3 linked regions of the Noviherbaspirillum saxi genome follow. The protein of the gene in region 2 interacts with the protein of the main gene of each other region in a pairwise test. Links are inferred from orthologs where the notes say so. Each region holds a gene or a part of one and is shown on either strand. Other genes may lie near its edges.

Evidence for each region.
Region 1: the proteins of D3871_RS18430 (region 2) and D3871_RS02305 interact in binary tests that used the Escherichia coli proteins (3 or more experiments, as listed by UniProt). The link is inferred for Noviherbaspirillum saxi from one-to-one orthologs.
Region 3: the proteins of D3871_RS18430 (region 2) and D3871_RS06170 interact in binary tests that used the Escherichia coli proteins (3 or more experiments, as listed by UniProt). The link is inferred for Noviherbaspirillum saxi from one-to-one orthologs.

Annotation. Positions count from the first base shown.
Region 1 is NZ_QYUO01000001.1:470,109-473,218, forward strand. What follows is about bases 78-3,031. They hold D3871_RS02305 (P-II family nitrogen regulator), read left to right. Parts: upstream 78-1,362; coding sequence 1,363-1,701; downstream 1,702-3,031. Other genes in these bases: D3871_RS02295 (accessory factor UbiK family protein), read right to left, coding at 113-355; D3871_RS02300 (TorF family putative porin), read left to right, coding at 592-1,344; D3871_RS02310 (ammonium transporter), read left to right, coding at 1,712-3,031. Also shown: D3871_RS02290 (YifB family Mg chelatase-like AAA ATPase), read right to left, coding at 1-12; more of D3871_RS02310, read left to right, coding at 3,032-3,110. UniProt on the Escherichia coli protein: Involved in the regulation of nitrogen metabolism. Regulates the activity of its targets by protein-protein interaction in response to the nitrogen status of the cell.
Region 2 is NZ_QYUO01000002.1:562,196-565,474, forward strand. What follows is about bases 1-3,123. They hold D3871_RS18430 ([protein-PII] uridylyltransferase), read right to left. Parts: upstream 2,777-3,123; coding sequence 224-2,776; downstream 1-223. Other genes in these bases: D3871_RS18425 (pseudouridine synthase), read right to left, coding at 1-200; map (type I methionyl aminopeptidase), read right to left, coding at 2,779-3,123. Also shown: more of map, read right to left, coding at 3,124-3,279.
Region 3 is NZ_QYUO01000001.1:1,295,034-1,298,043, reverse strand. Bases 143-2,996 are described here. They hold D3871_RS06170 (P-II family nitrogen regulator), read right to left. Parts: upstream 1,812-2,996; coding sequence 1,473-1,811; downstream 143-1,472. Other genes in these bases: D3871_RS06165 (NAD(+) synthase), read right to left, coding at 1,922-2,996; D3871_RS06175 (trimeric intracellular cation channel family protein), read left to right, coding at 707-1,309; D3871_RS06180 (Smr/MutS family protein), read left to right, coding at 143-585. In the rest of the region: more of D3871_RS06180, read left to right, coding at 1-142; more of D3871_RS06165, read right to left, coding at 2,997-3,010. UniProt on the Escherichia coli protein: P-II indirectly controls the transcription of the glutamine synthetase gene (glnA). P-II prevents NR-II-catalyzed conversion of NR-I to NR-I-phosphate, the transcriptional activator of GlnA. When P-II is uridylylated to P-II-UMP, these events are reversed.

The sequences.
Region 1 (3,110 bases), on a different replicon or contig from region 2:
AGCAAGACTCATTGACCCTCATGGAGCTTTTGTTTTTGGTATTCATACCGATGGCGTGCCGGATGATGGCTCACGCGAGTCACGCCAAGTCTGCGCAAACCGGCTGCCGGCCTTACGGTTTTTTGAGCTGGACTTCCAGTTCGGCTACCCGAGCTTCCAGCGCTTCCAGCTTGGCACGGGTCTTTGCCAATACCTGTGCCTGAATATCAAACTCTTCTCGCGTCACCAGATCGAGCTTGGAAAAACCCTGCGTCATCATTGCCTTGACGTTCTTTTCAACGTCCTTCATCGGTGAATTCTCGATGGCCTGGTTGATCTTGCTTTGCAGATCATTAAAAAAATCGTTCTTGTTCATGGTCAATCTTCTTTCAAAAATTCGCACTTGCTTGGTGCGTACCGTTTCGGTGCGCCTCAGCGTGGTGCGATATGTTGGTGCACGTCGCCAAACCCAGTGCGTTTACTTGCCGAAGCTCCATAAAATGGAAAGTTTGATAACGCAATTGTGGCATGAAAACGGTGGCATGAGTTCTGCTAAGTAGTTGGGGAAATGCAATGCCACGAATTTTTCTTCACCTACAAAAAGGGAACGACATGAAAAAAATGATTCTTGCTGCCGCGGTCTTCGCTGCTTGTGCGACGTCTGCCTCGGCACAGCAAGCCGCCCCGGCAGCTTCCGATCATACCTTTACCGGTAACCTGACTCTCGCAACGGATTATCGTTTCCGCGGCATTTCCCAGACTTTCGGCAAGCCGGCAATCCAGGGCGGTTTCGACTATGCGCACAGCAGCGGTTTCTATGTCGGTAACTGGAATTCCAATGTCAGCGGCAACCAATATCCCGATGGCGCCAGCATTGAGATGGACCTGTACGGCGGCTACAAGTTTGAAGTCATGCCGGACCTGACCGCCGATATCGGCTTGCTGAAATACTACTATCCCGGCGTTCGTATCGGCGGTATCAAGGCCGATGCGCTGGAGCTCTACGTCGGCGCGACCTACAAGTGGTTCTCGGCGAAGTATAGCCATGCAGTCAGCGACGAATACTTCGGCTTCACCAATGCCGATGGTTCCTATTATCTGGACCTGAACGCCAACTTTGAAGTCGCCGACAAGACTACGCTGGGCTTCCACGTCGGTCGCCAGAAGTTCAAGAACTCCGGCGCGTTCAACTATACCGACTACAAGCTTGGCGTCGCACGCGACGTCGGCTTTGCCACAGTCGGCCTGGCCCTGGTCGGTTCCAATGCCGATTCCGCTGTGTATACCGTTTCCAACACCAGCGGCACCAAGCGGAAAGACGTGAGCAAGAATACCGTCGTGCTGTCGCTCTCCAAGACTTTCTAAATCTCTTAGGGGTTCATCATGAAACTGATCACCGCCATCATTAAACCGTTCAAACTGGACGAAGTGCGCGAATCTCTTTCGGCGATCGGCGTGCAGGGCATTACCGTCACCGAAGTCAAGGGGTTCGGCCGTCAGAAGGGCCACACCGAGCTGTATCGCGGCGCGGAATATGTCGTCGACTTCCTGCCCAAGACCAAGATCGAGGCAGCCGTGGACGACGCTATCGTCGATCGCGCGATCGAAGCAATTGAAAGCGCGGCACGCACCGGCAAGATCGGCGACGGCAAGATTTTTGTCTACGACCTGCAGCAAGTCGTCCGTATCCGTACCGGCGAGACCGGCAAAGAAGCCCTCTAAGGAGATTTTGATGAAAAAATTAATTGCAAGCTTCCTGGCGACCAGCACGCTGCTGTTCGCGGTCGGCTTTGCGCAGCCAACGCTGGCTGCAGACGCCCCCGCGGCAACGTCCGAACCGATCGTGCTGGCGCAGGCAACTGCCCCGGCCGCCGATGCCGCAGCGCCGGCAGCAGCAGCTCCGGCTGCGACCGCACCCGCCGCCGCAGCAACACCGGCCGAAGCGGCAGCACCGGCCGCCGCACCCGTCCCTAACAAGGGCGACACCGCATGGATGATGATGGCCACCGTACTGGTCATCCTGATGACGATTCCTGGCCTCGCCCTGTTCTACGGCGGCCTGGTGCGCACCAAGAACATGCTGTCGATCCTGATGCAGGTGTTCATGATCTTCTCGATGATCGTGGTGTTGTGGGCCATTTACGGCTACTCGCTCGCGTTCACGGAAGGCGGCAGCTTCATCGGTTCGTTCGATCGCCTGTTCCTGAAAGGCATCACGCCGGAATCGGTCGCCGCGACCTTCAGCAAGGGCATCGTGATTCCCGAGTTTGTGTTCGTCGCGTTCCAGGCAACCTTTGCAGCGATCACTTGCGGCCTGATCGTCGGCGCATTCGCCGAACGCATCAAGTTCTCGGCTGCGCTGCTGTTCATCGTACTGTGGTTCACCTTCTCCTACCTGCCGATTGCGCACATGGTCTGGTTCTGGCCTGGTCCGGATGCCTATGTCGACGCAGCCGCTGCCGAAAAGGCGACAGCTGTTTCCGGCTGGCTGTTCCAGAAGGGCGCGCTTGACTTCGCTGGCGGTACTGTGGTCCACATCAATGCCGCGATCGCCGGTCTGGTCGGTGCTTATGTGATCGGCAAGCGTATCGGCTACGGCAAGGAATCGATGGCACCGCACTCGCTGACGCTGACCATGGTCGGTGCATCGATGCTGTGGGTCGGCTGGTTCGGTTTCAACGCCGGTTCGGCGCTCGAAGCAGGCGGCACCGCTGCGCTCGCACTGGTCAATACCTTGCTGGCAACAGCTGCGGCAACCCTGTCCTGGAGCTTCGGCGAATGGATGGGCAAGGGCAAGCCTTCGATGCTGGGTGCGGCTTCGGGGGCGGTTGCAGGTCTGGTCGCGATTACTCCCGCAGCCGGCTTCGTCGGCGTCATGGGTGGCCTGGTAATCGGCCTGCTGTCCGGTATCATCTGCCTGTGGGGTGTCAATGGCCTCAAGCGCATGCTGGGTGCGGATGACTCGCTTGACGTGTTCGGCGTGCACGGCGTCGGCGGTATCCTCGGCGCGCTGCTGACCGGCGTATTCGCGGCTCCTTCGCTGGGCGGCACAGGCATCTATGACTACGTTGCCAACAAGGTTGCCGCAGAGTACTCGATCGCAGGCCAAGTCTGGATCCAGTTCCAGGGCG
Region 2 (3,279 bases):
ACGGTGACGCGACGCGCCTGTTCGGCACTGGCCTGACGTTCGACGGTGATGCGCTGATGCGGCAGCACCTTGCTACCCAGTTCGGACACGATCTTGCCGTCGACGCGTACCCAGCCGCGTTCTATCCATTCGTCGGCTTCGCGGCGCGAGCATAAGCCGAGTTCGGACATGCGTTTGGACAGGCGGACAGGTTCAGTCATGGAAAATCACTATAAAAATTGGATCAGATCCGCAGCGCGTCCAGCAAGTCGGTTTCAAGCTGGATCTGGCTACGGGCATTGTTGAGCGTCGGACCGTCCACCAGGAATACGTCTTCCACGCGTTCGCCCAGTGTCATGATCTTGGCGGTATGCAGGTTCACCCGATATTTCGCCAGCACATTGGCAATCGAGTACAACAAGCCGGTGCGATCGTTGGCCGAGACCGAGAGCAGATAATACTGACCGCGTTCGTCCGGACGCAGATCGACGGTGGGTGTGATCGGAAAAGTCCGCGACAGGCGCGACAAGCGGCCCACTGTCGGCGGCGGCAATTCGCCTTGCGACTCCAGCAGGCGGGTCAATTCGTGTTCGACCAGGCTGATGATGTCGCGATAGCTGTTGGCAAATGCCGGCTCGATGACCAGAAAGGTATCAAGCGCATAGCCGTTGCGCGTCGTGTGGATCTTCGCATCCAGGATGCTGAAATTCTTGCGATCGAAGTAACTGCAGATGCGGGCGAACAGGTCGGGCTGGTCTTTCACATAGACCGCAACTTGTACACCTTCGCCTATCGGGGCCAGCCGGCATTTGACGACGGGCGAAGGACTGTCGGTCTTGTTGTACAGCGAACGCGTCTGCCAGGCGATGTCGGCCGCTTCATGGCGCAGGAAATAGGCGACATCGAGTTGCTGCCACAGCAGCTGATGGGCGTTTTCCGGCAAGCCGTACAACCGCAAGGTCTTGAGCGCCGCATCCTGGCGGTTCTTGAGTTCGTGATCGGTGGACGGATCTTCACCGCCCAGCACGCGTAAGGTTATCCGGTACAGGTCTTCGAGCAGCTTGCCTTTCCATGCATTCCAAACCTTCGGGCTGGTGCCGCGAATATCGGCGACGGTCAGCAGATACAGTGCCGTCAGATGCCGCTCATCCCTGACCACATTGGCAAACGCACGGATCACGTCCGGATCGGACAAGTCCTGTTTCTGGGCGACCTGTGACATCGACAGGTGATGCTCGACCAGAAATACCACCAGTTCGGTTTCTTCCTTCGACATTTCATGATCTCGGCAGAACTTGCGCGCATCGGCCATGCCGAGGTGCGAGTGATCGCCGCCGCGGCCCTTCGCGATATCGTGAAACAGCGCGGCGATATACAGCAGCCACGGCTTGGAAAAATTCGCCATCAGCTGACTGCAGAACGGATATTCGTGTGCATGCTCCGACATCGTGAAGCGACGCACATTGCGCACCACCATCAGGATGTGCTGGTCGACCGTATAGACATGGAAAAGGTCGTGCTGCATCTGTCCGATGATGCGGCGGAAATTGGGTAGATAGCGACCAAGAATGCTGGTCTGGTTCATGCCGCGCAAGGCATGCGTGATGCCTTTCGGCGCCTGGATGATCTGCAGGAACAGTGCACGGTTCGCCGGGTCGCGGCGGAAACGGCTGTCGATACGGAACCGCGCATGCCAGAGGGCGCGCAGCGTGCGCGCAGTCATGCCCTGTAGTTCCGAGTGCTGGGCCAGCAGCAGGAACACTTCCAGCATGGCGGACGGCGTCGCTTCGAACGTATCGTCGTGCGCAATGTCGATCAGGCCATTGACTTCGTTGAACCGTTCATTGATAGGCTGCGGCGATCCCGGCACGGGGAACAGCTGCGCCTCGATGTTCTGCAACAGGATGGTATTGAGCTGAGTGACCGCCTTGGCTGCCCAATAGTAATGCTGCATCAGATATTCGCTTGCGCGGCGCGTTTCGGTGGTCTGGAAACCGAAGCTTTCCGCAATCGGTGTCTGCACATCGAAGACCAGCCGGTCTTCGCGGCGGCCGGTGTGGATATGCAGCCGGATACGGATATCCTTGAACGCGCGTTCCTTCTGCGTCAATTGACGCGCCTCGGTGGCTGTGATCAGGCCGCGCTCAGCGAGCTTGCGCCAGGAGTCGCCCAGGCCCGCTGCTTTTGCAACCCACAGGATGACCTGCAGGTCGCGCAAGCCGCCCGGGCTTTCCTTGCAATTCGGTTCGAGGCTGTACGGCGTATCTTCGTACTTCACATGGCGCTGCCGCATCTCCAGCGTTTTCGCCTGGAAGAAGGCTTGCGGATTGATGGCGGCGTTGCAGCGTTCGCGCAGGAACTGGAACAGCTTGCGGTTGCCGGTAATCAGGCGTGCTTCCAGCAGGCTGGTCTGTACCGTGATGTCGGCGGCCGATTCGGTCAGGCATTCATCGACGGTGCGAATGCTGTGACCGATTTCCAGTCCGATATCCCAGAACAATTGGACCAGTTCTTCCAGCTTGGAGCGAAGCGCCTCGTCGGCGGCCGCATCCAGCAGAATCAATACATCCACGTCGGAATGCGGGAACAGTTCGCCGCGGCCGTAACCGCCGACCGCGACGAGTGCCGCGCTTGCCGGCAGTCCTATGCTTTCCCAGGCGTGAATCAGTGCCGCATCGACGTTCTGGCGCAGGCGAGTCAACAGCTGCTCAGGCTTGCCATCGGACTGGAATGCGGTGATGACCGTCTGACGCTCTTTTTTCAACTGCTCCTTGAGCGTCAATGCAAGCGATACCATTGTCAGGCTGTAACGGGACTGGAGTCGGCGGATTGTTGGATGAACGCGGGAGGCAAGGGCATGCCCGGCGACACGGTCAACACTTCATAGCCGGTTTCTGTCACCAGCACGGTATGTTCCCATTGTGCCGACAGGCTGCGGTCCTTGGTCTTGATTGTCCAGCCGTCGCCCATTTCTCGGATGTCGCGCTTGCCGGCATTGATCATCGGTTCCACGGTAAAGATCATCCCGGCAACTAGTTTCTCCAGCGTGCCGGGACGGCCGTAATGCAATACCTGCGGTTCTTCATGAAAGACCTTGCCGATACCGTGTCCGCAAAATTCGCGTACGACGCTATAGCCGGCTTTCTCTGCATGTTGCTGGATTACATACCCGATATCGCCCAGATGTGCACCCGGCTTGATCTTGGAAATGCCAAGCCACATGCATTCATACGTGATGTCGGTCAGACGTTTCGCCAGGATCGAAGGCTCGCCCACAAAGAACATGCGGCTGGTGTCGCC
Region 3 (3,010 bases), on a different replicon or contig from region 2:
AAGGCACAGGAAGATGCACGCAAGGCTGCCGAAGAGGAACGTCTTCGGCGCGAACACGAGAACCGGCGCGACGCCGACCTGTTTCGCCGGTCCATCGGTGAAGTTGCGCCATTGGCATCCCACGATAAGGCGGAATCCCCTCCGGCACGCCCGCTGCCGATCGCACGCCAGCACCTCGCCGACGAACAGGCCGCACTGGCCGAATCGCTTTCCGATGAATTTAATGTCGACACCCTGCTCGATACCGACGAAGCGCTGAGCTATGCGCGCAGTAACATCGGTCCTGATACATTGCGCAAATTGCGGCGCGGCCACTGGGTGATCCAGTCGCAGCTGGACCTGCACGGCATGCGCCGGGAAGAGGCGCGCGAAGCACTGGCCGAGTTTCTGCGCAATGCAGTCAAGCGCGGCGTTCGTTGCGTGCGCGTGATCCATGGCAAGGGTCTCGGCTCGGTGAACAAGGAACCGGTCCTGAAGAGCAAGGTGCGCAGCTGGCTGGTGCAAAAAGAAGAGGTCATTGCCTTTTGCCAGGCGCGTGCGGCTGACGGCGGAGCGGGCGCGTTGGTGGTGTTGCTGAAGGCTTAGCATTATCGCGATTACGCCTTCTTCATGCACGCCAGGGCAGGCAGGCTCCTCGTTGCACGCCGGTTTGCTTTCCTACCCTTCCCCAGTATGATGCGGACATCGGCCACTTCATCTGCCTCGCATGTCCCTGATCAAGATCCTTGAGATCCTCGCCATTCTCGTGGGCGCCTTTTCCGGCTTCATCGAAGCGCGCAGCAAGCGGATGGACGTGGTCGGGGTCTTTACCGTGGCGTTCATCACTGCATTTGGCGGCGGCACCTTGCGCGACATCCTGCTCGACAAGCGGCCGCTGTTCTGGGTGACCCATCAGGAATACGCAATCCTGATCTTCCTGCTTGCCTTGGTTGCCGTCCCGGCCATTCGGACATTGCGCAAGATTATTTCCGAGCGTCTGATCGTGGTCGCCGATGCGCTCGGCCTTGGTCTCTTCTCCATCGTAGGCGTGTCGCAGGCATTGGAAGCCGGCATGCCGATTTTTATCGCATCGATGATGGGAGTAATTACTGGAATCTTCGGCGGCGTGCTGCGCGATATCGTCTGCAATGAAATCCCGATGGTGCTGCGCGACGGGAAGCCTTATGCAATCTGTTCGTTCGGCGGCTGCTGGATGTATCTGCTGATGCAAAAAACCGGCGTTCCGCCGGATTTTTCTTTATGGACCAGCGCGCTCGCCATTGTGGTGGCGCGGCTGCTTACCTGGCATCGGGGTGTGCGGCTGGAGTGAGGCAGTCCAGCTGGAAACGCCTGTAAAACGGTCTCGGAGTGATCCGGATGAGCTAAAGTCAACCGAAGAGCGGACCTCAAGTGAACTGCGGCGGATATGGCGGGTATCCGCGAGCTCGTCACTACGCTTTTACTACCCTTCCACACCGCTCCTGAAAGCTATCTTAAACCGCGTCCGGTCCTGTTTCACCGGTGCGAATGCGAATCACCTGTTCGACATCGCGCACAAAGATCTTGCCGTCGCCGATCTTGCCGGTACGGGCCGCCTTGATGATCGCGTCGACTGCCTGCTCAACCTGCTTGTCGTCGACGACTGCCTCGATCTTGACCTTGGGCAGGAAATCGACCACATACTCCGCACCACGGTACAGCTCGGTATGGCCTTTCTGACGGCCGAATCCCTTTACTTCAGTGACAGTCAGGCCGGTCACGCCGATTTCACCAAGCGCTTCGCGCACTTCGTCCAGCTTGAAAGGTTTGATGACTGCGGTAATCAGCTTCATAACAGCTCCTTCTTTGATAAGTCACTCACAAAATCCTGCGGCAATTGCAAGAGAATACCTTCTTACATCGACTTTGTCCCGATAGTCACGCCTATACGGACCGCCGAAACTCACTGCTCGGGAATATTCTTCAACTCGTCCAGCCATACCGTGGCTTCCGAATCGCTGGGAGCGCGCCAGTCTCCGCGCGGAGACAAGGAGCCGCCGGAGCCGACCTTGGGCGCATTGGGCACGCAGGAACGCTTGAACTGGCTGGTCTTGAAGAATCGATGCAGGAAGATGCCGAGGTTGCGCTTGATCGCTCCCAGGTCATACTCGTTACGGGTGACATGCACCTCCTCCGGCCAACGGCCCGCCTCGCGGTCGCCCCACGCTGAGAGCGCGAGAAACGCCACCTTGGTCGGCGCGAATCCAAACCGCAGCGTGTAGTAGAGATTGAAGTCCTGCAGCTCATACGGACCGATCACGCTTTCCGTCTTTTGCTCGGGACGATTGCTGGATTTGCCGGGCACAAGCTCAGGGCTGATATCGGTATCCAGAACATTGATCAGCACGTCAGAACCGGAATTGCCGATCTGCCCGGTCTCGGCGACCCAGCGCACGAGGTGGGTGATCAGAGTCTTGGGAACGCTGGCGTTCACGTTGTAGTGCGACATATGATCGCCAACACCATAGGTGCACCATCCCAACGCCAGTTCGCTCAGGTCGCCGGTTCCGATCACGATCCCGTTGCGGAAATTGGCGATGCGGAACAAATGATTGGTGCGTTCCCCGGCCTGTACGTTTTCAAAGGTGATGTCGTACTCTTCCTTGCCTTCGCTATACGGATGTCCCAGGTCTTTCAGCATTTGCAGGCAGCTTGGCCGGATATCGATTTCGCTGGCGGAACAACCGACAACTTCCATCAACTGCCTCGCCTGCAGCAGCGTCCTGTCGCTGGTAGCGAAGCCCGGCATGGTGACGCCGATGATGTTGGTGCGCGGCAGGCCAAGGCGATCCATCGCCTTGGCGCAGACCAGCAAGGCATGCGTCGAGTCCAGTCCGCCCGATACGCCGATCACCACCTTCGATATACCGGAGGCCGACAGGCGTTGAACCAGAGCCTGTACCTGGATGTTGTAGACCTCTTCGCAACGCTCATTGCGCCGCCTGGAATCGGCAGGTACATAGGGAAATCGCTCGACGTTGCGCTTGAGCGG